4 regions of the Streptomyces profundus genome follow, and region 2 is predicted to be linked to each of the others. Evidence: riboswitches for the same ligand, from Rfam matches in the RefSeq annotation. Region 2 holds a riboswitch; each other region holds the start of a gene.
What was found. Region 2 has a riboswitch for cobalamin ahead of K4G22_RS08590 (ribonucleoside-diphosphate reductase subunit alpha). Riboswitches for the same ligand answer to the same signal wherever they lie in the genome.
Positions count from the first base shown of each region.

Region 1: linked by a shared signal. The riboswitch ahead of metE (5-methyltetrahydropteroyltriglutamate--homocysteine S-methyltransferase) and the one ahead of K4G22_RS08590 (ribonucleoside-diphosphate reductase subunit alpha) in region 2 are both predicted to bind cobalamin.
Region 3: linked by a shared signal. The riboswitch ahead of cimA (citramalate synthase) and the one ahead of K4G22_RS08590 (ribonucleoside-diphosphate reductase subunit alpha) in region 2 are both predicted to bind cobalamin.
Region 4: linked by a shared signal. The riboswitch ahead of K4G22_RS30255 (CoA-acylating methylmalonate-semialdehyde dehydrogenase) and the one ahead of K4G22_RS08590 (ribonucleoside-diphosphate reductase subunit alpha) in region 2 are both predicted to bind cobalamin.

Region 1 covers NZ_CP082362.1:4,539,006-4,546,601, forward strand. The annotation lists gene K4G22_RS20050 (hypothetical protein) at 1-141, shown strand, start outside; gene K4G22_RS20055 (hypothetical protein) at 295-1,065, shown strand; cobalamin riboswitch at 1,748-1,972, shown strand; gene metE (5-methyltetrahydropteroyltriglutamate--homocysteine S-methyltransferase) at 2,139-4,451, shown strand; gene K4G22_RS20065 (hypothetical protein) at 4,633-5,082, shown strand; gene thrS (threonine--tRNA ligase) at 5,133-6,392, opposite strand; gene K4G22_RS20075 (hypothetical protein) at 6,678-7,403, opposite strand; gene K4G22_RS20080 (SigE family RNA polymerase sigma factor) at 7,400-7,596, opposite strand, start outside.
Region 2 covers NZ_CP082362.1:2,001,010-2,008,605, forward strand. The annotation lists gene K4G22_RS08575 (YbdD/YjiX family protein) at 1-171, shown strand, start outside; gene K4G22_RS08580 (DUF2079 domain-containing protein) at 321-1,763, shown strand; gene K4G22_RS08585 (GNAT family N-acetyltransferase) at 1,815-2,345, shown strand; cobalamin riboswitch at 2,339-2,502, shown strand; gene K4G22_RS08590 (ribonucleoside-diphosphate reductase subunit alpha) at 2,621-5,020, shown strand; gene K4G22_RS08595 (ribonucleotide-diphosphate reductase subunit beta) at 5,131-6,087, shown strand; gene K4G22_RS08600 (D-Ala-D-Ala carboxypeptidase family metallohydrolase) at 6,207-6,941, opposite strand; gene def (peptide deformylase) at 7,064-7,596, opposite strand, start outside.
Region 3 covers NZ_CP082362.1:6,996,001-7,003,596, reverse strand. The annotation lists gene cimA (citramalate synthase) at 1-966, opposite strand, end outside; cobalamin riboswitch at 1,257-1,394, opposite strand; gene K4G22_RS29380 (pyridoxal phosphate-dependent aminotransferase) at 1,612-2,913, shown strand; gene K4G22_RS29375 (PQQ-dependent sugar dehydrogenase) at 2,998-4,548, opposite strand; gene K4G22_RS29370 (porin PorA family protein) at 5,000-6,046, opposite strand; gene K4G22_RS29365 (oxidoreductase) at 6,348-7,307, shown strand; gene K4G22_RS29360 (siderophore-interacting protein) at 7,388-7,596, opposite strand, start outside.
Region 4 covers NZ_CP082362.1:7,257,701-7,265,296, forward strand. The annotation lists gene K4G22_RS30235 (ABC transporter substrate-binding protein) at 1-744, opposite strand, end outside; gene K4G22_RS30240 (4-hydroxybenzoate 3-monooxygenase) at 889-2,070, opposite strand; gene K4G22_RS30245 (FadR/GntR family transcriptional regulator) at 2,174-2,923, opposite strand; cobalamin riboswitch at 3,199-3,371, shown strand; gene K4G22_RS30255 (CoA-acylating methylmalonate-semialdehyde dehydrogenase) at 3,602-5,125, shown strand; gene K4G22_RS30260 (acyl-CoA dehydrogenase family protein) at 5,132-6,280, shown strand; gene K4G22_RS30265 (enoyl-CoA hydratase/isomerase family protein) at 6,277-7,353, shown strand; gene mmsB (3-hydroxyisobutyrate dehydrogenase) at 7,350-7,596, shown strand, end outside.

The DNA of each region.
Region 1 (7,596 bases), 2.5 Mb from region 2:
TCGACCTCCGAGCGGACCAACCTCCCCGACCCGGTCGCACCCGAGGTGCGGTACCGCGATGCTCGGGTGCGCTATGTGCTGGCCAGCCAACTCACCGCGCGGGAAGGTGAGGAGGAGTGCGCCGATCCGCCGACGGCCTGACGCGGCCCCGCCCCGGCCCGCCGCTCGGGACGGGATAGAGTCCAGCGCGTGAGGTGATCCCCTGTGGCGACCGCAGATGTCGCCACCGAAGCGAACCGCAGTCCATCCGTGGGCCGTTGCCCCCGGACGCTTCCGTATGGAGAGATCACCGCGATGACACATCTGCCCGACTCCGCCGTGCCCACCGACCTGGACGCTCTCCTCGCTCAGGCGCACGACGACCCGTCCGTCCTCGGCGTGCTGCTCAGCGGATCCCAGGCCCACGACGGCATGCCGACCCGGCACTCCGACCATGACATCCATGTGGTGGTCAGGGACGAGGGCCCTTCGGCGTTCGCCGACTGGGACGGATACCGCTCCCCGAGGCTGGATCTGGCCGTGTTCACCCTGGCCGAGTTCACCCGTCGGGGGCTGCCCGGGGACGAGCAGCCCTGGATGCGCTACGCCCACGTGCACGCCCGGGTGTTGTTCGACCGACTCGACGGCGGGATCGCTGAGATCCTGGAGCGCAAACGAGCGCTGCTTCCCGACGAGGCGCGGGCGGCCGTCGACGGCTGGCTGGACGCCTATGTGAACCAGACCTACCGCTCCCTGAAGAGCTTCCGCGACGGGCGTCCCGATCTGGGACATCTTGACGCGGCGGAGAGCATGCCCTTCTTCCTTGAGGTCGTCTTCGCGCTCAACCGGCGCGTGCGGCCCTACAACAAGTATCTGAGCTGGGAGTTGGCCAACCACCCGTTGGAGACCCCCGGCTGGACAGCCGAGCGGCTGCTTCCGCTGCTGCGACGCCTGCTCGCCGACGGCGATCCCGGCACCCAGCGTGAGCTGTTCGCTGAGGTCGAGCTCATGGCCCGCGCCGCCGGCCATGACGCGGTGCTGGACTCCTGGGGCACCGACCTGGAACTCCTGCGCCCGCGCGACTGACGGGCCCGATCGGCCGGCTGGCGCCGCGTCCTCGGACGGGGATGCCGGCCGGCCGAGCCGCCTCAGCGTCCCGGGCCCTCCGCGGCACAACCACCTGGCGAGGCTGCGGAAGGCCCGGCGCACTCGGCCGACCACCCCCATCGGCATCGCGCCGGCCCCGTCCGGCCCGAACCCGCCGTGGACGCGGGGTGATTGGTCATCGAACAACGTACGCATCGCGTGCCCTCCGGTGGTCCGACTCCTCGCCTGATGTCGCGCTGAGTAATTCTCAGTGTGCCACTAGACACGGAGAGTGACAAGGGTCTAGGTTACGGAGCGTGATGATTCTGAAGATTCTTGGTACGAGGCGACCGTCCCGGTCCTCCGGTTCGCCCACCGGCACCAGCGTGATGAGGGGACGCGGCCTCCCGCCGCCCGAGCGGTTCCTGCGCGCCGCGCCCCTGAGTGCCGAAAGCCCCCAGTCGACATCGGCCGCCCCCGGTCGGCCGGCATCTCGCCGAAGGGGCGGTACAACGAGAGTGCTTTCCCGACGCGGGACTCGGTCAGCGGTGTGCTCTCCCGCAGCCGCAGCCGCAGCCGCAGCCGCAGCCGCGCCCCGATCCGCCGGGGTGGCGTCGTTCCTGCCTGCCAGGGGCCGACGCCCCGCGCTTCGACGCCCTCTGGCCAGCTGGCGCGGAGGCGCTAGGCTGACCGACGCAGTTGGTTCGTCCTGTCCGCCAGGCAGGCACGTCGTAAGAGGGAACCCGGTGGGAATCCGGGACTGCCCCGCAGCGGTGAGTGGGAACGACCGCCGTCATACGCACTGGGCCCGTCGGGCTTGGGAAGCGACGGCCAGTAGGTCTTCGCCTGAGTGTTCAGGCCGAGGGTGCCCGCGAGTCCGAAGACCTGCCACTGCCCGTGGGCGACCGTCGCCCGCGGTTGTTTCGGTGACCTCGTGGGTGGGTCTGCGTGCTGACGACGAGTGCCCCGGGCCGTGGCAACGGCTCCGCCGGGTTCTCCGGTCGCTGTGCTCCTTCGCTCCCGTGCGTGGTCGCCGAGACCAGCCAGGAGACATGCTCGCGAAGGAGAGTTTCTTGACCAGCGAGTCCGCAGCCGCGGCACCACGGGCCACGGTGTACGGCTATCCCCGCCAGGGGGCCAACCGTCAGCTGAAGAGGGCGATCGAGGGGTACTGGAAGGGCCGCGTCACCGCCCAGGATCTGCTCGACACCGCCTCAGAACTGCGTCAAGCCAACTGGCGACAGCTCGCCGACGCCGGCGTGCACGAGGTCCCCACCGGAGACTTCTCGTTCTACGACCACGTGCTGGACACCAGCGTGATGGTCGGCGCCATCCCGCCACGGCACCGCTCGGCCGTCGAGGCCGATGCCCTGGCCGGCTACTTCGCCATGGCTCGCGGCACCCAGGATGTCGCGCCGCTGGAGATGACCAAGTGGTTCGACACCAACTACCACTACCTGGTCCCCGAACTCGGCCCTGACACCGTCTTCACCGCCGACTCCGGCAGGCAACGTGCCGAGTTGGGCGAGGCGCTCGCCCTCGGGCTGACCGCTCGCCCCGTTCTGGTGGGCCCGATCACCTATCTGCTGCTGGCCAAGCCCGCTCCCGGCGTCGCCGATGACTTCGAGCCGCTGACCCTGCTGGACCGCCTGCTGCCGGTCTATGCCGAGGTGTTGGCCGATCTGCGCGCCGCGGGTGCCGGCTGGGTGCAGATCGACGAGCCGGCACTGGTCCAGGACCGTACCCCCGCCGAGTTGGCCGCGGCGGCGCGCGCCTACCGCGATCTCGGTGCCCTGGTGGACCGTCCCAAGCTGTTGGTCGCCTCCTACTTCGACCGCCTCGGTGAGGCCCTGCCCGTTCTGGCGAAGGCCCCTGTGGAGGGCCTGGCCATCGACTTCACCGGGTCCGCCGCCGGCAACCTGGAGGATCTCGCAGCCGCCGGCGGTCTGCCGGGGAAGCGGTTGGTCGCCGGCGTGGTCAACGGCCGCAACGTGTGGATCAACGATCTCGAACGGTCGCTGGCGACCCTGGCCACGCTCCTGGGTCTGGCCGGCAGCGTCGATGTGGCCGCTTCCTGCTCCTTGCTGCACGTCCCACTGGACGCCACGGCGGAGCGGGACATCGACCAGCAGATTCTGCGCTGGCTGGCCTTCGCCCGTCAGAAGGTCACCGAGATCGTCACCCTGACCCGGGGCCTGGCCGAGGGCAGCGGCGCGATCGCAGCCCAACTCGCCGCCAACCGCGCCGATCTGGCCTCCCGCGCCGGGTCCCCGATCACCCGTGACCCGGCCGTGCGGGCCCGCGCCGCCGCGATCACCGAGGCGGACGGCCGCCGTTCGCAGCCCTACCCCGAGCGCACCGCCGCCCAGCGGGCCCATCTGGCGCTGCCGCCCCTGCCCACCACCACCATCGGCTCCTTTCCACAGACCGTCGAGCTCCGCACGGCCAGGGCCGATCTGCGGGCCGGTCGGCTCGACGCGCCCGGCTACGAGGAGCGGGTGCGGCACGAGGTCCGCGAGACGATCGCCTTCCAGGAGAAGGCCGGGATCGATGTCCTGGTGCACGGCGAACCCGAGCGCAACGACATGGTGCAGTACTTCGCCGAGCAGCTCACCGGCTATCTGGCCACCCAACACGGATGGGTCCAGTCGTACGGCACCCGCTACGTCAGGCCGCCGATCCTCGTCGGCGACATCTCGCGTCCCGACCCGATGACGGTGCGCTGGGCCCAGTACGCGCAGTCGTTGACCGATCGCCCCGTCAAGGGCATGTTGACCGGGCCGGTCACCATGCTCGCCTGGTCCTTCGTCCGCGACGATCAGCCCCGTGGCGAAACGGCCAGGCAGGTCGCGCTGGCCCTGCGCGACGAGGTGAACGACCTGGAGGCCGCCGGAACTTCGGTGATCCAGGTCGACGAGCCGGCGCTGCGGGAGACGCTGCCGTTGCGCGCCGTCGACCAGCGCGGCTATCTGGCCTGGGCCACCGAGGTCTTCCGGCTCACCACCAGCGGTGTCCGCCCCGACACCCAGATCCACACCCACATGTGCTACGCCGAGTTCGGCGACATCCTGCAGGCCATCGACGATCTGGACGCCGATGTGATCAGCCTGGAGGCGGCCAGGTCGCATATGCGGGTCGCCGCCGAACTCGCCGACGCCAGCTATCCGAGGGAGGTCGGTCCCGGCGTCTACGACATCCACTCCCCGCGCGTTCCCGACCGCGCCGAGGTCACCGAGCTGTTGCGGGCCGGCCTCGCGGCCATCCCGGCCGAGCGGCTGTGGGTCAACCCCGACTGCGGCCTGAAGACCCGGGCCTGGCCCGAGGTCCGCGATTCGCTGACCTCCCTGGTCGAGGCCGCACGCACCCTCCGGGGCGAACTGCCCTGACCCGAGGGCCCCACGCGGCTAGCCGCACCCCGCCCGTCTCCGGACGGGGTGCGGCGAGCCCGTCAACCGGCGGGCCGCCGCAGGCGGTTGCCGGGGGTAGGCGCCGGGAGGGAGCGAACCGGGAGCAGGAAGTTGGGGAGAACGATTCCTGTCGTGCCCCGGGTTAGGGCAGGCTGTCGGTGTGAGCAGTGACACAGTGGACGGTGACGGCCAGCGGCCGAATCAGCGCACGTTGAGCCCCGAGGAGCAGGTGCTGCCGGAGGCCCTGGTGGAGCGGATCGTGCAGGCGGTGCGCCTGATCGGCCTCCCGCTGGCGGTGGAGACGGGCGGCTCCGGGGTCTATCTGGAGCGGGAAGGTCCGATCGAGGGGCCGGTCGATCATGTGGTGATCCGCTGGCACGCGTCCAACCTCCTGTTCGATGTCGCGGAGAGGGAGTTGCCGGCAGGTCCGGCCGAGCGGCTGATGAGTGCCTCGCTCACCGCGATGGAGGACGCCCTCGCCGAACTCCTCGCCGCGAGCGGGTTGGTCGTCGCCAAGCACCCCTTCACCCGTTCGTTGGCGGTCTGGGGTGTCGACGGTCCGCCGCCGGTCGAGGGAGAGGACGAGCCGACGGCCCGCCTCCTCCCCTGAGCGGCGGATGGGTCCGGGCGGCGGATGGTCCACCGCCCCGCCCCCGTTGATCACCCTCTCCGCCCGGGTGCCTCGTCCCACAGCGCCAGGCTGTGCTCCGCGACCCGAGCGGCGATGCGGCCGAGCACCTCCTCCGCCGGAAGCGCGTCCAGCCTGCGCCCGTCGCGCAGCCGCACGGCGAGCTGTCCGGCCGCTGCCTCGCGTGAGCCCAGCACGGCCTGGTAGGGAACGAGCCGGTGCTGGCGAACGCGCGCCGCGAGGGACCCCTGCTCAGGACCGACGACCCGGGCGCGCAGGCCCAGTTCGGCGGCGCGCAGCGCCACGGCGTCGGCGTCGGCGCGCTCCGCGTCGGAGACCGGGAGCAGCACCAGCTGGAGAGGCGCCAGCCAGGAGGGAAACGCGCCGCCGTGCACCTCGATCAGGTGCGCGACGGCCCGTTCCACGCTGCCGACGATGCTGCGGTGCACCATCACCGGGCGGTGCCTGGCCCCGTCGGGGCCGATGTAGCCGAGGTCGAACCGCTCCGGTTGATGGAAGTCCACCTGCACGGTGGAGAGGGTGAACTCCCGCCCCGCGCCGTCGATCACCAGCACATCGATCTTGGGCCCGTAGAAGGCGGCCTCGCCCTCCACCGCCTCGTAGGACAGTCCGGAGCCGTCGAGCACCGCGCGCAGCAGGGCGACGGAGCGGCGCCACAGCTCCGGCGCCGCCACATACTTGCCCCCCTCACCCGGCAGCGACAGTCGGTAGCGCGGTGGCGCGATCCCCAACGCCCCGTACGCCCGTTGGATGAGGCCCAGCGCCGCGCTCGCCTCGTCGGCGACCTGGTCAAGGGCGCAGAACACATGGGCATCGTTGAGCTGGATCGACCGCACCCGGGTCAACCCGCCGAGCACGCCGGAGAGTTCGGAGCGGTACATGCCGCCGAGTTCCGCCATCCGCAGCGGCAGCTCCCGGTAGCTGTGCGAGCGGGAGCGGAAGATCAGCGCATGGTGCGGGCAGAGGCTCGGCCGGAGCACCATCTGTTCGTCACCGACATCCATCGGAGGGAACATGTCGTCGCTGTAGTGGGACCAGTGGCCCGAGATCTCGTACAGCTCCCGTTTGCCGAGCACCGGTGAGTAGACGTGCTGGTAGCCGGCGCGGCGTTCGAGCTGGTGGACGTACTCCTCCAGCGCGTGGCGCACGGCCGCGCCGTCGGGCAGCCAGTAGGGCAGTCCGGCGCCGATCAACGGATCGGTGTCGAACAGGTTCAGCTCGCGGCCGAGCTTGCGATGGTCGTACACGGTGGTCTCCCTCGTTCCGGACACCAGCCGCCCTTCCCGGTCCGGGACCGGCGGCTGGTGCGTGGGACGAGCGACCACACGGCGAAGCCCCGGGGCGCTCGCCCCGGGGCTTCGACTAGGCATTCGTCAGCGCGCCGGGACACTCTCCGGCGTCGTCGTCATGGCGGCACGCTGCATGTCGACGAGGCTAGCAGGGCGGAACGCGCCGGCGGGAGGACGGGCGTCCGTCCACCTGGCGTCGCGTCGCCCCCGGGACGCCGCTCGAAACACGACTCAGCACACGACTCAGCACACGACTCAGCACACGGCTCAGGGCGGGAACCCCTCCGCCAGCTGGCTCAGCACCGTACCGTCCTCCCCGTACGCGGTGACGGTCAGCTCGCCGGACGGTGGTTCGGGCAGGTCCAGGTGGTAGGCCCCCCATCCCGGTTCGCCCGGCAGCGTGACCAGGGCGGCCTCCTGCTCCTGGCCGTTCACGCTCACCGTGAGCCGGGCCACCGCCGGCTCCCCCCGCCAGGTGCCCGTGCCGACCACGCCCGTCCCGGTCGGGGTGAAGGAGCTGGTCAACGGCTCGGCCGTCGCGGTGGACGGGGGCCCGTCCCGATCCGCGAACGTGTCCAGCGGGGCGACGAGATGGGATCCGTCGCGCCACAGCGCAAGGCCCTGACCATGGCCGATCTCGACGGGCACTCCCGGCTCGACCACCGTGGTGGAGGCGGGCGCGGCCGGGGCGGCCACGGTCGGCCCCGTCCCGCCGCCGCCCAGGTGGTCGGAGACGGGGGCGATGGCCACCGCCACCGCGCCGACCATGGCCGCCGCCACCAGGCCGGTGGCCGCGTGCCGGCGGCGGCGCGACCGCCGTCCTCGGGCGACGACCCGATCCGTCGGCGGCGGACCCACCGGCACCTCGGCGGCCTCGCGCCGCAGTTCCCTGCCCAACTCCGTCGCGCCGGGGCCAACGGTCTCGGCGGCGGAGGAGGAGGCGGCTGCGCGGACCGGATCGGACCAGCCCCTTTCCCACCCACGGTCGTTCATGATCCCGCCTCCTCGGGCCGCACCCGCGTCTCGTGACTCTGCCGCGGATCGCACATCTCCCGGAGGGCGCCGTCCGCGCGCAGCTTCGCCAGCCCTCTGGCGGTGTGGCTGCGTACGGTGCCGACGCCGGTGCCCAACACCTGTGCCACCTCGGTCTCACTCCTGTCGTCGAGATAGCGCAGGACGACGACCG
Region 2 (7,596 bases):
TGGCTGCGCTGGTATGTCACCGAGCTGACCGGGGAGAACGCCTACCAGCGCTACCGGGAGCGCGCCCACGGCGACGATCCGTCGGCGCCCGTGCTGGGCCGTCGGGAGTTCGAACGGCTGCGCCAGGACCACAAGTACGCCGACCCCACCTCCCACCACGGCTGCTGCTGACGGGCCGTGCCGAGCGGGCGGGCCCGGGTGACGGACACAACTCCCGGGCCCGCCGGGCGAACCAAGCGCCCGCGCCACGCGTTGTGGCTGGGGAGTGCTGTTGTGGTGGGGCGCCCCGAGCCGGGCCGCCCCGGTTCGGGGGAGGACGGATGGCGACCATCGAACGGCGGGTGGCGGGCCGGTGGACGGCCGCGCCGCCGGCCTCCGCCCGGACGGGGGGCGGCCGGCCGGGCGTGCGGGACCCGTATCTCCTCGCGGCCGGGTTCTTCGTCGTCTACACGGTGATCTCCGTGGGGCGCTACCGCGATCTGCGCACCCGCTCCTGGGATCTGGGCATATTCGAGCAGGCGGTGCGCTCCTACGCTCATCTGCGGACGCCCGTATCCGATCTCAAGGGGCCCGGCTTCCCCATCCTGGGCGACCACTTCAGCCCCGTCACCGCGCTGCTGGCGCCCGCCTACCGGGTCTTCCCCACCCCCGTCACCCTGCTGGTCGCCCAGGCCGCGCTCTTCGCGCTGGCCGTGATCCCGGTGGCGCGGGTCAGCGGTTCGCTGCTGGGCCGGGCCACCGGGCTGACCCTGGGGACGGTCTTCGGGCTTTCCTGGGGAATCCAGCAGGCGGTGGACTTCGACTTCCACGAGATCTGCTTCGCCGTGCCGTTGATCGCCTTCGCCCTGGAGGCGGTGCTGCGCCAGCGCTGGCGCGCCGCGCTCGGCTGGGCGCTGCCGCTGGTGCTCGTCAAGGAGGACCTGGGGCTGACCCTGGCGGCCATCGCGCTGGTGGTCGCGGTGCGGGCACGGCACCGCGCGCCCCAACTGCTGCGGACCGCCGGCCTGGTGGCGCTCTTCGGGGTGCTGGCCTGCGTGCTCACCCTGACCGTGCTGATCCCGTTCTTCAACAGCGCGGGCGACTACGACTACTGGAACAAGCTGAACGAGGAGAGCGGCGGCGGCGGCCCGTGGGGGGCGCTGCTGGCCGGCGGCGGGGAGAAGCTGCGCACCGTGCTGTGGCTGCTGCTGCCGACGGGCGCGCTGTTGGCGCTGCGCTCGCCGCTGCTGCTCGTCGCGCTGCCGACGCTGGGCTGGCGCTTCGTCTCCCATGAGCCGCACTACTGGGGCACCGACTGGCACTACAGCGCGGTGCTGATGCCGGTGGTCGCGCTGGCGCTGACGGACGCGCTGGCGCACTCCAGGAGCTCCCCGAGGGTCTGGCTGCGGCAGGGGGCCCGCTTCGTCCCCGCGGGGCTGCTGGGCGCCGCGCTGGCGCTCGCGCCCACGCTGCCGGTGGCGGCGCTCGCCGAGTCCGAGACGTACCGTCCCGGGGCCGTGGCGGTCGCGGGGCGGGAGGTGCTGGCCACCGTCCCCGACGGCGCCGAGGTGGCGGCCAACGTCCGGCCCATCGCCCAACTCACCGGCCGCTGCCGGGTGTTCTGGATCGGGGACCCCTCGGTCCCGGCGCCGGAGTACCTGGCCTACTACGGCCAGGGGATGAGCGGGGACGCGATGCTGCGCAGGGCGGCGGGGCTGTATCCGGAGACGGTCTACTCGGTGGTGGCCGACGACTCCGGCTACTTCGTGCTGCGGCGGAAGTGACGGCGATCGCCCGCCGGCCCGACTGTCAGTGGTGGGACGCAGACTGGTGCCATGAACGTGTTGGTGAGAACGGCCGAGCCGGCCGACTTCGCCGCCGTGGCCTCGCTGACCACGGCGGTCTATCTGGCGGACGGGCTGGTCAGCGGCCCCGAGGACGCCTATCTGGCGGTGCTCGGGGATGTGCGTCGGCGCGCCGAGGTGGCCGAGCTGCTGGTCGCCGAGGATCCGTCCCGGCCGGGCGGGCTGTGGGGGGCCGTCAGCCTGTCGGTGGCGGGCGGGGAGTTGGCCGAGGTGGCCGGGGAGGGCGAGGCCGAGTTCCGGATGCTGGCGGTGGCGCCCGAGCGTCGCGGCCACGGGGTGGGTGAGGCGCTGGTGCGGGAGTGCCTCCGCCGAGCCTCGTCGGCGGGTCGTCGGCGTGTCGTGATTTCCTGTCAGTCGCACCTGCACACGGCGATGCGTCTCTACCGCCGCCTGGGCTTCGTTCGGGCGCCGGAGCGGGACTGGGAGCCCGTGCCGGGAGTGAAGCTCTGGGTGTTCGCAGGTGAACTCCCCGCGCAACGAGACGGAGAACACAACATATAGGGCTGCTCGTGGGCAGCGGCACAAGATGTATGCTCGTGCTCGCTGTCGCCGCAGGGGAATCCGGTGCGAGTCCGGAACTGTCCCGCAACGGTGTGTCATGGCCGGTTTTCGCCGTGCCCTGACGAGTCCGAGTGCCTGCCGACGGCTGATCACGTCCAAGCCTCGCGGGCTGGGCCGAAGGACGCGGTGCGGCTGAACTGCCTTGGGGCACAGCCATGCCCGCATCCGTCGCGCCCCGCTCGTGGAGCGCACCGCGACACGAGGGAGAGCACCGAGTGACCATCGCACCCGCCGCCCCCGCAGAGCCGGTCACAGCGGCGCTGACGCGCACGTTGGCCGATCTCACCGCCGATCTGCCGGCCACCGACCCCGCGCGGGTCGCCGCCGCGGTCGAACGGGGCCGCCATCCCGGTTCGGACCAGGCCGAGTTGCGTGAGTTGGCCATCGAGGCGGCGGCCGGTCTGATCGCCGAGGAGCCCGAGTACTCCCGGCTGGCCGCCCGGTTGCTCACCCTGGCGATCCGTGAGGAGGCCGCGGGGCAGGGCGCGGTCTCGTTCGTCGACTCCATCGCCGTCGGCCACCGCGAGGGCCTGATCGGGGACGGCACCGCGGCCTTCGTACGCCGGCACGCGAACGCGCTGGACGCGCTGCTCGCCCGCACCGTGGACGAGGGCGCCGACGACCGTTTCGAGTACTTCGGGCTGCGCACCGTGCAGTCCCGCTATCTGCTGCGCCACCCCATCAGCCGGCGGGTGATCGAGACCCCGCAGCACTTCCTGCTGCGGGTGGCCTGCGGCCTGGCCCCGGACGAGACCGAGCAGGCCCTGGAGCAGGTCGCCGAGCTGTACCGGCTGACCAGCACCCTCTCCTATCTGCCGTCGTCCCCCACGCTGTTCAACTCCGGCACCAGGCACCCGCAGATGTCGTCCTGCTATCTGCTGGACTCCCCGCTGGACGAGCTGGACTCGATCTACGAGCGCTACCACCAGATCGCCCGGCTCTCCAAGCACGCCGGTGGCATCGGCCTCTCCTACACGCGGGTGCGCGCGCGGGGCTCGTTGATCCGGGGCACCAACGGCAAGTCCAACGGCATCGTGCCCTTCCTCCGCACGCTGGACTCCTCGGTGGCCGCCGTCAACCAGGGCGGCCGGCGCAAGGGCGCCGCCTGTATCTACCTGGAGACCTGGCACGCGGACATCGAGGAGTTCCTCGAACTGCGGGACAACACCGGCGAGGAGGCCAGGCGCACCCACAACCTGAACCTCGCGCACTGGATCCCGGACGAGTTCATGCGCCGGGTCGACGCGGACGCCCCGTGGTCCCTCTTCTCCCCCGCCGACGTTCCCGAGCTGACCGACCTGTGGGGCGAGGCGTTCGACGCGGCCTACCGCGAGGCCGAGGCCAGGGGCCTCGCCCAGCGCCAGGTGCCGGCCAGGCAGCTCTACGCCCGGATGATGCGCACGCTGGCGCAGACCGGCAACGGCTGGATGACCTTCAAGGACGCGGCCAACCGCACCGCCAACCAGACGGCGCGGCCCGGCAACGTGGTGCACTCCTCCAACCTCTGCACCGAGATCCTGGAGGTCACCGACGACGGCCAGACCGCCGTGTGCAACCTGGGCTCGGTCAACCTGGCCGCGCATCTGGGCCCGGACGGCGCGATGGACTGGGCCCGGCTGGACGCGACCGTGCGTACCGCCGTGCTCTTCCTCGACCGCGTGGTGGACATCAACTTCTACCCGACCGAGCAGGCGGAGAACTCCAACTCCCGCTGGCGTCCCGTGGGTCTCGGCGTGATGGGCCTCCAGGACGTGTTCTTCCGTCTCGGCCTCCCCTTCGACTCGCCCCAGGCCCGCGCGCTCTCCACCCGGATCGCCGAGCGCGTGATGCTCACCGCCTACGAGACCTCGGCGGAGCTGGCCGAGCGCCACGGGCCGCACGACGGCTGGGCCGACACCCGCACGGCCGACGGCGTGCTCCACCCGGACCACTACCACGGCGTCGAGCACACCTGGCCCGAGCGCTGGCAGGCGCTGCGCGAGCGGATCACGCACACCGGAATGCGGAACTCGCTGCTGCTGGCGATCGCCCCGACCGCCACCATCGCCTCGATCGCCGGCGTCTACGAGTGCATCGAGCCGCAGGTCTCCAACCTCTTCAAGCGGGAGACACTCAGCGGGGAGTTCCTCCAGGTGAACACCTACCTGGTGGCCGAGTTGAAGCGCCTTGGCCGCTGGGACGAGGCGACCAGGCAGGAGCTGCGCTCCGCCAACGGCTCGGTGCAGGAGCTGTCCGGGCTGCCCGAGGAGGTGCGCGCGCTCTACCGCACCGCCTGGGAGATCCCGCAGCGCGCGCTGATCGACATGGCCGCCGACCGCACCCCGTATCTGGACCAGAGCCAGTCGCTCAACCTCTTCATGGCGTCGCCCACCATCGGCAAGCTCAGCTCGATGTACGCGTACGCCTGGAAGCGCGGTCTCAAGACCACCTACTACCTGCGGTCCCGCCCGGCGACCCGGATCGCGCAGTCCGCCCGTTCGAGCGCGACCGCCGCCTCCGTTCCCGAGCCGGCCGCGCCCCCCGTCGGCGTGGCCGTCGTCGACGAGATCCCCGTCCCCGAGCAGGCCGTCGCCTGCTCCCTGGAGAACCCCGAGTCCTGCGAGGCATGCCAGTGAGCGCCCCCACCCAGAGCCAGCCCGAACAGACGGCGCCGACCACCCCGTCGGCCACCCCATCGGCCACGAAGAACCTGCTCGACCCCGGCTTCGAGCTGACCCTGCGCCCGATGCGCTACCCGGAGTTCTACGAGCGCTACCGGGACGCGATCAAGAACACCTGGACGGTCGAGGAGGTCGACCTCCACTCCGATGTCGCCGATCTGGCGAAGCTCTCGCCCGGGGAGCAACATCTGATCGGCCGGCTGGTCGCGTTCTTCGCCACCGGCGACTCGATCGTCGCCAACAACCTGGTGCTGACGCTCTACAAGCACATCAACTCGCCCGAGGCGCGCCTCTATCTCTCCCGGCAGCTGTTCGAGGAGGCCGTGCACGTCCAGTTCTATCTGACGCTGCTCGACACCTACCTGCCCGACCCGGACGAGCGGACCGCTGCCTTCGCCGCCGTGGAGAACATCCCGTCCATCCGGGAGAAGGCACAGTTCTGCTTCCGCTGGATGGACTCGGTCGAGGACATGAGGCAGCTCGACAGCAAGGCGGACCGGCGGCGGTTCCTGCTCAACCTGATCTGCTTCGCCGCCTGCATCGAGGGGCTGTTCTTCTACGGCGCCTTCGCCTATGTCTACTGGTTCCGCTCCCGCGGTCTGCTGCACGGCCTCGCCACCGGCACCAACTGGGTGTTCAGGGACGAGAGCATGCACATGGAGTTCGCGTTCTCGGTGGTGGACACGGTCCGCCGGGAGGAGCCCGAGCTGTTCGACGAGGAGCTGGCCGAGCAGGTCACCGAGATGCTGCGGGAGGCCGTGGAGGCCGAGTTGCAGTTCGCGCGTGACCTGTGCGGCGACGGGCTGGCCGGGATGAACACCGACTCGATGCGCGAGTACCTGGAGTGCGTGGCGGACCAGCGGCTGGCGCGGCTCGGCCTCAAGCCGATCTACGGCTCGCAGAACCCGTTCGGTTTCATGGAGTTGCAGGACGTCCAGGAGCTGACGAACTTCTTCGAGCGCCGCCCGTCGGCCTACCAGGTCGCGGTGGAGGGCAACGTCTCCTTCGACGACGACTTCTAGGCAGCGCCCCCTTCCGGGGAGCCCCCTCGAACATACCCGTGCGGCCGGCGCCTTCGCGCCGGCCGCACGGCCGTTGCCAGCGGTGTTCGGTCACTCGGTTCGATCAGTGGACCAGCCGCTCAGATACCGCAGCTGGGGGCCGACCAGAAACGGCTGCTCATGCTGCCGAGGTGCGCGTGGTCGTTGTGCCCCGGGTAGCCCGGGCCCAGGATCTCGTTGAAGCCGTGGTTCCTGGCCTGCGTGACGATCTGGCAGAAGGTCGGCGAGCCGACCAGGTCGATGCCACGCCCGTACAGGTGGTTGCTGTTGGCCGCGCCGCCCGCCGCGCTGTTGCACGCGTAGGAACGGAAGCCGCTGCTGGTGTTGAGCGGCCGGTCACCGAGCGCGTGCCGGAGGGCCTCCAGCTTCCACATCTGCTGGAGCGCGTTCGCCCGTGCTGTGGCCGCGTTGACCGCACCACCCGACCAGTCCGAGTTACAGCGGTTCATCTCGGCGTAGGTGAAGTGGATCGGCGTGCAGTCGTTGTCCTGCAGATCGTAGATCTTGCCGAACGTCTGCGGGCCGGCGACCCCGTCCGCCGACAGGCCGTAGGCCTGCTGGAAGCGGGTGACGGCGGCGGCGGTCGCGGGACCGTACTGGCCGTCGATGGCCAACACGGAGCCGTAGCCCGGGTATCCGGCCACCCGGATCTGCAACTGCCGCACGTCCTCGCCGGAGCTGCCCTGGTTCAGCGTGCGGTTCCAGGTGTAGCAGCCGTCCGCCTGGGCGGTGCCCGCGGTGGCGACGGTACCGACCACGGCGGCTGATGCGACCATGACAATCGTGAGTAACACTCTGACGAGACGTCTCAACATGCTTACCTCCGAGGGGGAAGAGGAAGTTCGCAATGAGAGTGCCCGAGGTTGTCAACGCGCGTCAACCTTCTGCGGGACGCCAGTGGACCAGGCCACTGGCGTCCCGCCGGAAGTGTCCCGGATCACTCCGCGTTGGGAACCGTCTCGTAACGCGGCGTTCCCTCGTCCATCATCCGCAGCGCCCGCTTGCGCTCCCGCTTGGTGAGCCGATCCAGATAGAGGCGGCCGTAGAGATGGTCCGTCTCATGCTGGAGGCACCGCGCGAAGTATCCCGTGCCGCGCACCACGATCGGCTTGCCGGAAACGTCCTGACCACGCACGACGGCGTAGTCGGGGCGCGCCAACTCGGCGTGCGCGGTGGGCACGGAGAGGCAGCCCTCGTTGCTGTCGTCCAGCACCCGGCGCTCAGGCGGAAGTTCGTCCAGCACCGGATTGCAGACCACGCCGACGTGCCGCACATCGTCGTCGTCCTCGCAGTCGTATACGAAGACCTTGAGGTCGACGCCGATCTGGTTGGCCGCCAGGCCGACGCCCGCCGCCGCGCGCTGGCTGGCGAACATGTCGTCGACCAGCGCGGCCAGTTCCTCGTCGAACTCCGCGACGTCCTGGCACTCCCGGTGCAGCATCGGATGCCCCACCACCGTGATGGGCCGGA
Region 3 (7,596 bases), 5.0 Mb from region 2:
CGGATCGGCCTTGACACCGCTGGCGTGCAGCCCCGCCTTGTGGGTGAACGCCGAGGCGCCCACATACGGCTGGTGCGGGTCGTCGGCGATGTCCGCCAGTGCGGCGATCGCCTCCGCCGCGCCGACCAGCGCGCCGAGCCGCCCCTCCGGCAGCACCGGCAGATCCAGCTTGGTCACCAGGTTCCCGATCACGGCGAAGAGGTCGGCGTTGCCCGCGCGTTCGCCGTAGCCGTTGGCGGTGCACTGCACATGGGTGACGCCGGCCGCCACGGCGGCGACGGTGTTGGCCACGGCGCATCCGGTGTCGTCCTGGCAGTGGATGCCGAGCCGCAGGCCGGTCCGCGCCCGCACCGTCTCGACCGTCTCGGCCAGCCGCAGCGGCAGGTTCCCGCCGTTGGTGTCGCAGAGCACCAGCACGTCCGCGCCCGCCTCGGCCGCCGCGTCCAGCACCCCGAGCGCGGTGTCCGGATCGTGCTGGTAGCCGTCGAAGAAGTGCTCGGCGTCCAGGAAGACGCGACGTCCCTCGGCGACCAGCAGGCGCACGGTGTCCGCGATCATCGCGCGGTTCTCCGCCGGGTCGGTGCGCAGCGCCCGTTCGATATGCCGCCGGTCCGCCTTGGCGACGAGCGTGACGACGGGCGCCTCGGAGTCGAGCAGCGCGCGCACCTGCGGATCCCGATCGGCCCTGGTGCCCGCCTTCCTGGTGCTGCCGAACGCCGCGAGCGCCGCGTGCCGCAGGGTGAGTTCACCGGCCGCCGCGCGCCGGAAGAACTCGGTGTCCCTGGGCAACGCGCCTGGCCAGCCGCCCTCGATGAAGCCGACCCCCAGGGAGTCCAGGAGCCTGGCCACCGCGAGTTTCTCGGTGACCGAATAGGATATTCCCTCCTGTTGGGCACCGTCGCGCAGCGTGGTGTCATAGATGTGAAAGGAATCGAGCAGGGGAGCCCCCGCCGGTTGTGTACGCATTGAATTTCCCAGTCTCGCCCACTCGACTTCGACGAAGAATCGAGCCACGGATTGAATTCCGGCATGCTGGAACGCCGGATGAGGTGAATCGGGAACACACCAGGGCCGGTTGTCACGGCCCGGGGGAGGAAGCACGGAGGTGCGGCGCTACAGCGCCCTCACCTCGGGATCCTGCCCGATGGGGACGAGCGGGAGCATAGGGGGAGACACCGCGCGCGGCGCGGGGCACGATGTCGTGAGGGCAGCAGGGAACCCATGACGTTTCAGCTCCATCCTCGTGGGCTTCGCGTGATACCTGCGAGCGGCAATCTGGCTTCCCGACTTTCGTCGGGTCACAGTGGCGGGACCGCGCCGGATTCTCACCGGCTTCCCCACTTCGCAGGCGCTTTCCCCACAGATTAGCAGGGAATCCCCGCCCGGCGGACCCCTGTTGGGTTTTCCTACCCCCCTGTCAGGTACCGCCGTTTGTCCGTAACCAACGCGCTTGGGAGCGATACGCGGCTTTCGACTCACCCCGTACGAGGGCGCGTCGGTGCCCCCGACGGGGGGTGGGTGGCTGGAAGGATGGGCGGACGCGTCTGGCCGTGCCGGGGCGGCCCCCTCGCTCCCGGCGGCCGACCCACCACAGGACAGGAGTGGTTCCCCTTGACAGCGCACTCCGCGACGCTGGCGATCGACGAGGCCGTGCGGGCGCGACGGGCGGCCGGGCTGGCGACGCTCCACCTGGGCTTCGGCGAGGCCGGGCTGCCCGTCGCCCCCGGGCTCACCGAGGTGCTCGCCGCCTCCGCGGGCCGCAGCGGCTATGGGCCGGTGGTCGGTTCGCCGGAGGCCAGAGAGGCGGCGGCCGGCTGGTTCGGCCGCCGTGGGCTGGCCACCGAGCCCGAGCAGGTGCTCTTCGCACCGGGCAGCAAGCCCCTGCTCTTCGCCCTGCTGGCCGCGTTGGAGGGGGATGTGGTGCTGCCCCGCCCCTCCTGGGTCTCCTACACGGCGCAGGCCGCCCTGCTGGGCCGCCGAGTGATCGAGGTGCCCATCCCCGCGGACGCCGGCGGCATCCCCGCGCCCGAGCTGCTGGAACTGTCGCTGCGCCGGGCCGAGGCGGCGGGCGCGCGCCCCGGGGTGCTGGTCCTGACCGTGCCGGACAACCCCACCGGCACCGTCGCCGACGAGCAGCGGATCGCCTCGGTGCTGGCCGTGGCGGCCCGCCGGGGCCTGACGGTGATCAGCGACGAGATCTACGCCGAGCTGGGCCATCGAGGGCCGGTGCCGAGCCCGGCCACGCTCGGCTGGGAACAGACCGTGGTCACCAGCGGGTTGAGCAAGTCCCTCGCGGTGGGCGGCTGGCGCGTCGGCTTCGCGCGGCTGCCGGCCGGCCCGTGGGGGCGGCGCCTCGGCGAGCGGCTGACCGGGATCGCCAGCGAGATCTGGTCCAGCCTGGCCGCGCCCATGCAGGCCGTGGCCGTCCACGCGCTGCGTGAACCACCCGAGATCACGGCGTATGTGACACGGGCGCGGCAGCTGCACGCGCGGGTCGCCGAAGCGGCGCACACCCGGCTGGTGGCCGCCGGCGCGCGCTGCCGTCCGCCGCGGGGCGGCTTCTATCTCTACCCCGACTTCGCCCCCGTCGGCCGGCCGCTCCGGGCGCGCGGCGTCACGACCAGCGCGGCGTTGGCCACCACCCTGTTGGAGCGGCACGGCGTCGCCGCGCTGCCCGGCAGCGCGTTCGGGGATCCCGCCTCCACGCTGACTCTGCGGATCGCGACCGGGCTGCTCTACGGGGAGACGGAGCGGGACCGGCTCGCGGCGTTGGCGTCGCCCGAGCCGGAGGGGCTGCCGTGGATCGACGCGGCGCTGCGCCATCTCGGCGACGCGCTCGCCGCCGTCACCGCCAGGCCCGGCGCGCAACCGCGGGACGCCGTCGCACGCGCGGCGGACGTGGTCCCCGACTGACGGGGCGCGCGCCCGGAGGGACGGCGGGGCCCGCCGCACCGTGGTGCGGCGGGCCCGGGCCGGTCGGTGGCCACCGACGCGCCGTCAGGCGTCGGCGAGGACGCAGGCTCCCTCGTTGAGGGTGAAGACGCTCGGCGTCGAGCTGTCCCCGCCGTGACTGGCGAGGAACCCGAGGGTGGCGCTGGCCCCGGGGGCGATCGTCTCGTTGTGCGGCTCACCGCTGGCCGTCACGGTGGTGCCCGAGGTGGTGAACGCGGCGCCCCAGCCGGAGACCAGCCGCTGGCCCTCGGCGAGCGCGAAGGAGAGCGACCAGCCGGTGAGCGGCTCGTCGCCGGTGTTGGTGACGGTGATGTCCGCGGTCAGCCCGGTGCCCCAGGTCTCGGCGGTGAGGCTGACCGCGCAGGTGCTCGCCGCCGCCGGGCCCTCGAACGTGATGCGGTGCAGCCCGCCGGGCAGGTCGTTGACGGCGTACAGCTCACCGTCGACGGTGGTGGCGATCGACGACACCAGGGTGGAGGTCTCGCCGATGTTGCCGATCTCGGCGCCCTCGTAGCCGCCGCTGCCGTCGGCACGGACGCCGAACACCTTGGACGAGCAGTAGTCGACGGCGACATAGGTGCCGCCCGCCAGGTCGGCGAACTCGGCGCCCCGGTAGACATGGCCGCCGATGACGGCGCAGTTGCCGCCGGTCAGCGGGTAGGTGTAGATCGGGTCGGTGAGTTCGGACGGGTCGGGGCACTGCTCGGGGTCGAACTCCTCAAGCCCCTCGCGGCAGGACCAACCGAGGTTGGCACCGCCCTGCCCGGGAGCCAGGTGGTTGATCTCCTCGTAGCCGCCCTGACCGACATCGGCGATCCAGAGCGAGCCGTCGGCGCTGTCGAAGGAGAACTTCCAGGGGTTGCGCACCCCGTAGGTCCAGATCTCCTCGCGGGCGCCCTCGACGCCGACGAACGGATTGTCCGACGGAACGCAGTAGGCGAGATCCCCACAGCTCGCGCTCACGTCGAGGCGCAGGATCTTGCCCAGCAACGTGTCCAGGCGCTGCCCGGCGGAGAACGGGTCGCCCGAGCCGCCGCCGTCACCGATGGCCCAGTACAGGTAGCCGTCGGGGCCGAAGACGATCTGGCCACCGTTGTGGTTGTCGAACTCGGCGTGCTCCTGGGTCAGCAGCACTTCGAGGGAGGAGTCGTCGAGCCCGTAGCGGGCCAGGGTCACCGCGCCCTCCGGCAGCGCGGTGTAGGCGAGATACAGCTCCTGGCTGTCGGTGAAGTCCGGCGCCGGCGCGATGCCGAGCAGCCCGCTCTCGTTGCCGGAGGGATCCACCACATCCGAGATGTCGAGGATCGGAGCGGTCTCCAGCCCGGTGTCGGGGTGGTACTCGCGGACGGTGCCGAGCTTCTCGGTGATCAGCAGCCGGTCGGTGCCGTCGTCCGGCGCGACCAGGCTGGTGGGACGGCGCAGCCCCGAGGCGACCTGGGTGCTGAGCGCGGTGAGGTCCTCCAACGGGACGGCGGCCGTCTCGACCGGCGCCTCCGCCGCCGACTCCGCCGGCGCCGCCAGGCGGGCGGCGGCGTCGGCCGGCATCGATGCCGAGGCGGTCAGGGGGGCGAGCAGAGCGAGTGGGAGCGCTACCATCAGCGGCCCCAACAAGCGATGTCTCTTCATTTGCGGCTCCAGAGGTGAGGGGGGTGGTTCCCCTGGTTTCGTGGGGGTCTCGAAGTGCCGTGAATCCTCGAACAGGGGAGAGCGAACTGGACACAACTCCGACCACAGCCGGTCAACTTCTCATAGTTTGGGGTGAGTTGCGCCCAGCTTCTGCCAGCGGCCACATACCGGATGCGGCTGGCGCGACGGTATCCGCTCCCTCCCCCGCCACGCCAGATCGCGTACCCGACCTTCGTTCCCTGGAGCGATCCCATAACCCGCCCGCGCTCCCATGGAGCGCCCATTCACACCGGCCGTCCACACCGGCCGTCCACACCGCCAGGAGACGCCGCAGGGGCGCTCGGCGGGAGACCCGCCGAGCGCCCCTGCGCGCGGTCTTTCGTTGCCGGGAGTTCCGGAGGTTCCGGGATCTCCGGGCCGGTCAGTCGGTGGCGGCGGCCGGCGTCGCCGACGGGCCGTCCTCCGAGCCCGCCGCGCCCCTCCTGGACTTCAGCTCCAGCCAGACCGCCAGCGCGAGCAGGATCACCGCGACGCCGCCGAGACCCAGCGGGATCACCGTGCGGACCAGCCAGAGCAGGTTCGCGGCCGAGTCCGCGTCGTCGGCCCGCTCCTTCGTGCCCTCCTCGGTGCCCTCGACGGACATGGCGTTGACCGGCGCGAGCGTCACCGGCCCCTCGGGGCCCTCCGTCTGCGCCACGATGGTCTGTTCCAGCGTGCCGTTGAGGACGGCGCCCGTCTCGGAGTCGACCCAGGCGACGCGCTCGGTGGTGGCCGCGTAGGTCAGCGGCACCAGCTCCGGCAGCATCTCCAGCATCGCCGGGTCGAACTGCTGCTGCTCCGGCGGCAGGGTCTGGGCGATGCCCGCCAGGACGTCCCTCGGCAGCGCCTCGGGGAACCGCGCCTGGATGGCCGGGTCCGCCACCGGGCCCTCGTGGTTCATCACGAAGACATAGGCGTCGCGCCCCTCGACATCCTCGGTGCGGTCATAGACCGCCGGTGCCTCGCTGCCGGTCGTGGGGTCCCAGAAGGTGTAGTCCTGCTCCTTCGGGTCCAGCGGCCAGGAGATCACCAGGCCCTGGTGCTCCTCGGCCTCGGAGCCCTCGGGCGCGGGAACCTCGTCCAGGTCCTTGCGGTCGACGGCCCAGCGGTGGCTGGTGGTGGACAGCTCCGAGTCGTCGGGCCCCTTGATGACGACGTCGTCGGTGACGACGGCGGTGCCCCCGTCGGTGTCGACCACCTGGACGTGCCGATCCAGGGTCACCGGTATGTCGTTGAGGAAGGCGTTGGCCAGATCGCCGGCCTCCAGCGCCTGCGCGTTGAGCATCGACGCCGTGCCGGTGTACTCGAAGACGCTGTCGGTATCGTCCGGAAGCTGGTGCACGCTCGGGTAGACCACGACTCGCGTCACCACCGAGGCGGCCACCAGGACGGCGGCCGATCCAGACAGAATCCAAGTGCTTCTTCGCATGGGCATCTCCCGACTACGCGCACACGGCTTTGTGCGACGGCTGAGACAACCTATGGATCCGCGAGGTACCCCGTCAATGGGCATATGACCCCTGTTCACGGGCGAGAAGGCCGCCATTCCAACTCGCGGGTAACCCGTGAGTGACTCGCCGGTAACCCTGGGGACGCCTCCGGCGCGGGTGACCACCTGGTCACAGGCCCGGGAGCGGCGCTCGCCCCTGCTAGGGTGTGCGACGAACGCGAGCCTCTCGACCGGGATCCCATCCCGCCGGGAGGCTCTTTGTCGTTATCAAGGAGTTGCCATGTCCGATGCCCTGCCCGACACCTCGCCCGAGAGCCGCACGCGGCGGACGATCCCGGACCAGGCGACGAAGACCGTGACGGCCGCCGCGGGCGGCAGCTGGCGGTTGGGCGACCTGACCGTCCACCGGATCGGCTTCGGCGCCATGCGCCTGACCGGCCGGGCCGCGTTCACCCCCGGCGCCGCCAGCGACCGCGGGCGGTCGATCGCGGTGCTGCGGCGGGCGATCGAGTTGGGCGTCAACCACATCGACACCGCCAGCTTCTACTTCTCCGAGCGCCGGTCCGCCAACGAGCTGATCAACAGCGCGCTGGCGCCCTACCCCGAGGACCTGGTGGTGGTCACCAAGGTCTGGCCCGGCCGGGACCCGTCGGGCGAGTGGTTCTGGGCGAGGCCCGAGCAGCTGCGCGGGCAGGTGGAGGAGAACCTGCGCCAGTTGGGACGTGACCATCTGGACGTGGTCAACCTGCGGGTGCCGTCGAGCGTCCGGGACGGCTCGATCGCCGAGCACTTCGGCGCCCTGGCCGAGCTCCGCGAGGCCGGCCTCGTGCGCCACCTCGGCGTCTCCCACGTCCGGCCCGCGCAGTTGGCCGAGGCGCGGACGATCGCGCCCGTGGTCTGCGTGCAGAACCCGTACGGCGTGGGGGCCTCGGCCGAACAGGAGGAGGTGCTGCGCGCCTGCGGCGCGGCGGGCATCGCCTTCGTCCCCTACTTCGCCATCGCCGGCACCGGACGGGAGCGGGGCGCGGTCGCCGCCGAACACGAGGCGGTACACGAGGTGGCCCGCGCCCACGGGGCGACGCCGGCACAGATACGCCTGGCCTGGACCCTGCGCCGGGGGCCACACGTGCTGGCGATACCGGGAACGGGCGACCCGGCCCATCTGGAGGAGAACGTCGCCGCCGGCGCGGTGCGCCTGTCCGACGCGGAGGCGTCCCGCCTCGACGCGATAGCGCGGTAGCGCTTACGGCGCCCTGACGCCGGGGCGCGGCACCGACCCCGTTCCAGCGCGCCGCCGTCGAGCACGTGACCGTCGGTGGGTCAGGTCCGCCAGTAGCCCAGGGCGTGGAGGCGGCGTTTGGGGAGGGCGGCCTCCTTCTTCAGGAAGGCGGCCAGGGTGCGGGTGGTGGCGGTGTCACAGGCGATCCACGCGTAGGCGGTGGTCGGGTCGTCGCCGAGGAGTTCGGGCAGCTCCGCCTCGACCCGGGCGACGAGGCCGGCGTCGCCGTCGGCTCTCGGGACCCGGCGGA
Region 4 (7,596 bases), 5.3 Mb from region 2:
GGCGTGCGCGAGCTCGCCGTTCTCCGTCAGCCAGTCACGCCGCGCCGTCAGCATGGCCAGCGGCGGCGCCCAGTCGGTGTTCTCCTGCCAGTAGTCGGCGACCTTGAACAGGTAGCGTCCCGGCGTCCGTTCGACGGCGCGCAGCCCGTAGGGCTCGTAGTCGAAGATGGCGTCGACCTCACCGCTGGCCAGCAGCTCGGGGAGGGCCGCCGGGGAGGACTGCACCAGCTCGTAGTCCTCGACGGGGTTGATCCCCCAGCCCTGTTGGAGCGAGACGGAGATCGCCTGGGTGGTGCCGGAGTCGGTGCCGAAGTGCCCGACCCTGGCGCCGACGAGGTCCTCGGGGGAGCGGTAGGGGCTGTCTTCGGGGACGACGATGGCCGCGGTGTTGGTCAGCGCCGGGTAGAAGGAGACGACGTCGTTGCCCTCGTTGTTGGCGATGGCGGAGTTGGTGGCGTCCTGGTCGACGCCGATGTCGCTCTCGCCCAGCAGGAAGGTGCTGGTGGCCGCGTCGGGATCCACCTCGACGAACTCGGCCTGGAAGCCGTGCCTCTCGTCGATGCCCAGCTCCTGCATGACCAGGACGGGCAGCGGCGCGGGGTCGGGAAGGGCGGAGAAGCGGACGGTCGGCACATCGCCGTCCGAACCGCCGCTCTGCGAGCCGATGTCTCCGCAGGCGGACACGGCGAGGGCGGATAGGAGGGTGGCGGCGGCCAGACGGGCGCCGCGGGGGGTCGATGCCATGGCGGGGTCCTTCGGGGGCGGGGGACGAGGGGTCGGCATTTCGGGGTAGGCAGGGCCTTCATCACGGGTGCGGGTGCGGGTGCGGGTGCGGGTGCGGCTCGGGGATGGGGACGGGAACGGGAACGGGGACGGGCGCGAGCCCGGTCAGCCGCCGACGGGCGAAGGGCCGATATAGCTGGCCGCGAAGTTCCGCGCGTAGGCGGGGGAGTTGGCCAACTGCCACAGCCGTGACTGCTGAAGCCGCTGCCGGAAGGCGGCGGACGGGGCCTCGTCCGGGTAGGTGTGCATCATGTGCAGCAGGGCGTGGCTGAACTCCTGCGCCTTCCAGACGTCGGGCACCCGGCGCGTGCTGTAGGCGCCCAGCGTGGCGGTGCCGGCGTCGTGTTCGGCCAGCACGCGGTCCAGCTCCACCGCGTCGGCCACGGCGAGGTTCAGGCCCTTGCCGCCGGACGGGCTGATGATGTGCGCGGCGTCGCCGAGCAGGAAGACCCGCCCGTACTGCATGGGTTCGGCCACCCGACTGCGCATGTCCAGCATGTTCTTGCTGGTGACAGGCCCCTCGTGGAGGGTCCAGCCCGGGTGGGCCAGCCGCGCCCGCAGCTCGTCCCAGATCCGCTCGTCCGGCCAGTCCTCCACCGTGTCCCCGACGGGGACCTGGAGATGGAAGCGGGTGAACGTGTCGCTGCGGAGCAGGTGGCCGGCGAAGCCCCGCTCGTGCTGGGCGTAGATGGTCCACTCGGCGGACGGCGCGGCGGCGGCGATCAGGGTCAGCCACTGGAACTCGTGGACCATCTCGTACTCGGTGGTGGCCCCCGGCGGGGTGCTCGCCCGGGCGACGCCGTGTTGGCCGTCGGCCCCGGCCGCGAACTCGGCGTGGACGACGGAGCCGTCGGCGAGGTGCACCGTCACCCCGTCGTCGGTCTGTTCCAGGCGCTCGGCCGCGACGCCGAGCCGCACGTCGCCGCCGGCGGCGACGAGCCCGTCGAGCAGGTCGGCCACCACCTCCTGTTGCGGGTAGACGTGGTGGGAACGGCCGTCGTACAGCTCGGAGAAGTCGGTGTAGGAGCGCTGGCCGGTGAACCGGAACTCGCAGCCGGTGTGCCGGTGCCCCTCCTTCAGGAGGCGGTCGGCAAGACCCATCCGCCGCACCGTCTCCACCGTCCGGTACTCCAGCAGACCCGCCCGGGTCCGGCTCACCAACTCCTCCCGCTCGAACTTGTCGACGACCACGCAGGGCACCTGGCGGGCGTGCAGCAGATTCCCGAGGGTCAGCCCCGCCGGTCCCGCGCCCAGGATCACGACGCGGGTGGTGATCTCGTACGGCATTCTCTCGCTCCTCGTAGCCGGCGAACCGCCCACCGGGAGTGGTTGGTTCAGTGGTACTACCTATCGGGGTGCGGACGGGGCACCGCGATGGGTGCCGCGCCCCCTAGTCCGTCGTGACTTCTGGCTTGTCGGGGCCGCGCAGGTCGCCCGCCACGTCGACGAGGTGCTCCCGCATGACGCGTCCCGCCTCGTCCGGGTCGCGCGCGAGGACCGCGTCGAAGACGGCCCGATGCCCGGCGACGGCCTTGTCGTGGGGGTGGTAGCTCGACCGGTCCAGCCTGCTGCGCATGTCCCGCAGCAGTTGGTAGACGGCGGTGTGCACGGCGAGCACCGTCGTGTTGCCCGTCGCCCTGGCCACCGCCAGATGGAAGTCCGTGTCCACGGTCTCCACGGGCCCGCCCTCGCTGACGGCGCGTTCGAACGCCAGCAGGGCGGCGGTCAGATCGGCCTCCCGCTCGGGGGTGAAGTTGGCCGCCGCGAGGGCGGCTACGCCCGGCTCGAAGACCATGCGGAACTCCATCACCGAGTGCACCGCTGGCGACGACAGCTCGATCACCGCCTGGAACGGCGCCATCAGCTGCGACGCGCTCGGCCGTCCGACGAACGTCCCCTCCCCGTGTCGGCTGACCACCAGCCCCAGGAGGTCGAGCTGACGCAGCGCCTCACGCACCGAGTTCCGGCTGACCTGGAACTGCTCGGCGAGTTCGCGCTCCGCCGGCAGCTTGTCGCCGTACCGGAGTTGGCCCTCCCGCATCATCTGTTGGAACTGCTGGACGACGCGCTGTGAGACGCGTTCGGAACGCACCTGCCGGAAACCCTTCGCGGTCCTGGTGTGCTCATCATCCAACGTCACGTCTCACTGCTTCCTGGACAAGGACCTCTTCGGCCGGTCGACCGTCGAACGCGACACAGCACACAGGAGCCGCGTTTCCGTGGCGGGTCTGGAGGTTGCCACGTGGTTAAAAGGTTCTACCTTTACGGGGTGGCGTCAAGGGTCGTGCAGACGCCGGATGAACCGCGGCGGTCGGCGCGGTGCCTCGCGGGGGGCGCCTCCGTCGGCAACTGTCGCCCGTGCGCGCCGTGTTGGTGGGTTCGTGGGGTGGTTTTACTAGGACGTCCAACTATATAGTCGGGGCAGAGGCCCGCGGTGCAGGGAAGCCGGTGTGATTCCGGCACGGTCCCGCCACTGTGACCGGGGCGCATGTCGTCGAGCAGGACGCCACCGACGAGCCAGCTGTCGGGAGGGCGGACGGCGCGCGCTGATCCGGGAGTCAGATACCGGCCGCGGGATCTTCCGTGTTGTCCACGAGGATGGAGCTGACACGCATGGCACCGGTGCGCACGTACGATCCCGGCCCGCCCACGCGAACGGCCGCGCGTCATCGAGGAGTTCACCCGCGCCGAACCGGCGCGGTCTGAGGGCTCCTCCGCCATCAGCGATCTCGCGCCGCCCCCGTCCGCGTACGCCACCGCGTCACGCGCCGGCGGGCCGACGCGCCATCCCCGGATCACCTGACGAGAGCAGGCACCCATGGTCCGTGTCACCGACCGCGCAACCGTGCGCGAGTTGACCCACTTCGTCGCCGGCGAACACACCCCGGGAACCTCGGGGTCCTACGGCGACGTGTACGACCCCAACACCGGCGAGGTCCAGGCCCGCGTGCCCCTCGCGAGCCGCACCGAGACCGAGGCGGCCATCGCCGACGCCGAGCGGGCACAACGCGCGTGGGGCGACTGGAACCCCCAGCGTCGCGCCCGAGTCCTGCTCCGCTTCCTGCACCTGGTCGAGCGGGAGAAGGACACCCTGGCGCGGCTGCTGTCCGCCGAACACGGCAAGACGGTCCCCGACGCGCTGGGCGACATCCAACGCGGCCTGGACGTCGTGGAGTTCGCCGCCGGCATCCCCCATCTGCTCAAGGGCGAGTTCACCGACAACGCCGGTGGCGGCATCGATGTGCACTCGCTGCGCGCGCCCGTCGGGGTGGTAGCCGGCATCACCCCGTTCAACTTCCCCGCGATGATTCCGCTCTGGAAGGCGGCCCCCGCCCTGGCCTGCGGCAACGCCTTCCTCCTCAAGCCGTCGGAGCGCGCGCCCTCCGTTCCGCTGCGGCTGGCCGAACTGTTCCTGGAGGCGGGCCTGCCGCCCGGCGTCCTCAATGTCGTCAACGGCGACCGGGAAGCGGTGGACACCCTGCTGGCCGACCCCCGCGTCGCCGCCCTCGGCTTCGTCGGCTCCACGCCCGTCGCCGCCAGCGTCTACGCCACCGCCGCCGCCCACGGAAAGCGCGCCCAGTGCTTCGGCGGCGCCAAGAACCACCTGATCGTGATGCCGGACGCCGACCTCGACCAGGCCGTGGACGCCCTGATCGGAGCCGGTTACGGCTCGGCGGGCGAGCGCTGCATGGCGATCTCCGTCGCCGTCCCGGTGGGGGAGGAGACCGCCGACGCCCTGGTGGCCAGGCTCAAGGAGCGCGTCGGCCGGCTGCGCATCGGCCGCAGCGACGATCCCGGCGCCGACTTCGGGCCGCTGGTCGGCCCGGACGCCGTCGACCGGGTCCGCTCCTATGTCGACCTCGGGGTCGAGGAGGGCGCCGAACTGGTCGTCGACGGCAGGGAGTTCGTCCTGCCGGGCCACGAGAACGGCTTCTTCGCCGGAGCCTCGCTCTTCGACCGCGTCACCCCCGCGATGCGGGTGTACCAGGAGGAGATCTTCGGCCCGGTCCTCTCCGTGGTCCGCGCCGGGGACTACGAGGAGGCGCTGCGGCTGCCCAGCGAACACCGCTACGGCAACGGCGTCGCCATCTTCACCCGCGACGGCGACACCGCGCGGGACTTCACCCGGCGGGTCGACACCGGCATGGTCGGGGTGAACGTGCCGATCCCGGTGCCGGTCGCCTATCACACCTTCGGCGGCTGGAAGCAGTCCGGATTCGGCGATCTCAACCAGCACGGCCCGGACGCCGTCCGCTTCTACACCCGCACGAAGACGGTGACCTCGCGCTGGCCGGCCGGTCTCCGTGCGGGCGCCGACTTCACCATCCCCACGACGGGTTGAGCCGCGATGACCCACACCCACCTCACGGAGGACCAGCAGGCCCTCGTCGAGACGACCCTCGACTTCGCCCAGGACCACCTCGCGCCGCACGCCCTCGACTGGGACCGCGACAGGCACTTCCCCGTCGACGTGCTGCGCGAGGCCGCCGCGCTGGGGCTCGGCGGCGTCTATGTCAGCGAGGAGTCCGGCGGCTCGGGCCTCACCCGCGCCGACGGGGTCCTCGTCTTCGAGACCCTCGCCTCCGGCTGCCCCTCCATCGCCGGCTACCTGTCCATTCACAACATGGTCGCCTGGATGATCGACCACCACGGCGACGCCGCACAGCGCGGGCGCTGGCTCCCCGCCCTCTGCGCCATGGACGATCTGGCCAGCTACTGCCTGACGGAGCCCGGCGCCGGCTCCGACGCCGCCGCCCTCACCAGCCGGGCCGTCCGCGACGGGGACGACTGGCTGCTCACCGGCGTCAAGCAGTTCATCTCAGGCGCGGGCGCCGCCCGGGTGTACGTGGTGATGGCCCGCACCGGTGGCGCGGGCGCCGACGGCGTCTCCGCGTTCGTGGTCGAGCGGGACGACCCCGGCGTCTCCTTCGGCCCCGACGAGCGGAAGATGGGCTGGAACGCCCAGCCGACCCGCCAGGTGATCCTGGACGCCGTCCGGCTGCCGGCCGACCGGCTCCTGGGGCGCGAGGGCCAGGGCTTCCGCATCGCCATGAGCGGTCTGAACGGCGGTCGCCTGGGCATCGCCGCCTGCTCCCTCGGCGGCGCCCGCAGCGCCCTCAACCGGAGCCTCAGGCACCTCGCCGACCGGGAGGCGTTCGGCCAACGGCTGCTCGACGCCCAGGCGTTGCGCTTCCGCCTCGCCGACATGGCGACCGAGCTCGCCGCCGCCCGCGCGCTGCTCGGGCAGGCGGCCGGGGCCCTCGACCGGGGGGACCCCGAAGCCCCCTACCTGTGCGCGATGGCGAAGCGGTTCGCCACCGACACCGGCTACGCGGTGGCCGACCGGGCGCTCCAACTGCACGGCGGCTACGGCTACCTCAGCGAGTACGGCATCGAGAAGATCGTCCGCGACCTGCGGGTCCATCAGATCCTGGAAGGAACCAACGAGATCATGCGTGTCATCGTGGCCCGCGGCCTGACGGAGGCGTTCCGATGACCGGCGACGAGGACGCCGTCCTGCTGCGCACCACCGGACGGGCCGCCCGTATCACCCTCAACCGTCCCCACGTGCTCAACGCCCTCAACCACGCCATGGTGCGGCGGATCGCCGAGGCGCTCACCGCCTGGGAGCACGAGCCCGGCGTCGAGACCGTGGTCATCACGGGCGCCGGCGAGCGCGGGCTGTGCGCGGGCGGCGACATCCGCGCCATCCACGACGACGCCAGGGAGGGCGACGGCACCGTCGCCGCCGCGTTCTGGCGCGACGAGTACCGCCTCAACGCGCGCGTCGCCCGCTACCCCAAGCCCTATGTCGCCGTCATGGACGGCATCGTGATGGGCGGCGGCGTCGGGATCTCGGCGCACGGCGGCGTCCGTCTCGTCACGGAACGCTCCACCCTCGCGATGCCGGAGACCGGCATCGGCTTCGTCCCCGACGTCGGCGGCACCCATCTGCTCGCCCACGCCCCGGGCGAGCTGGGCACCCATCTGGGCCTGACGGGCGCGCGGATCGGCGCCGGGGACGCCCTGCTGTGCGGGCTCGCCGACCACTACCTCCCGTCCGCCTCGATCGGGGCCCTCGTCGAGGAGTTGACGACCCGCCCGGTGTCGGACGCCATCGCCCGGCATGTGCGGGCCGCACCGGTCGGGGAGTTGGCCGCCAGGCGGGAGTGGATCGACGCCTGCTACGCCGCCGACACCGTCGAGGAGATCGTGTCGCGGCTGCGCGCCCACGGGGACCCGCACGCGAAGGAGGCCGCCGAGACCCTGCTCACCAAGTCGCCCACGGCGCTGAAGGTCACGCTGGCATCGCTGCGCCGGGCCCGTCGGCTCGGCTCGCTGGAGCGGGTCCTCGACCAGGAGTACCGGGTCTCCCTCGCGGCCCTGGCCACGCCCGATCTGGTGGAGGGCATCCGCGCCCAGGTCATCGACAAGGACCGCGGGCCGCGCTGGTCGCCGGCCCGCCTCGGCGAGGTCACCGAGGCCGAGGTCGCCCGCTTCTTCGCCCCCGTCGGCGCGCACGAACTCGGGCTCGCCGGAACCGACACCGCCGTGGAGGTGGCCGGATGAGCCGGACCGTCGCATTCATCGGACTCGGGCACATGGGCGGCCCGATGGCCGCCAACCTGGTGGCGTCGGGCTTCCGGGTGCGCGGCCACGACCTGGTCACCGCCGCCCTGGACGCCGCCGCGGGCGCGGGCGTGGTGCCCGTGGGGACGGCGGCCGAGGCCGTCGCCGACGCGGACGTCGTCGTCACCATGCTGCCCGCCGGGCGCCATGTCCTGGATCTCTACGGGGACATCCTCGCCGCCG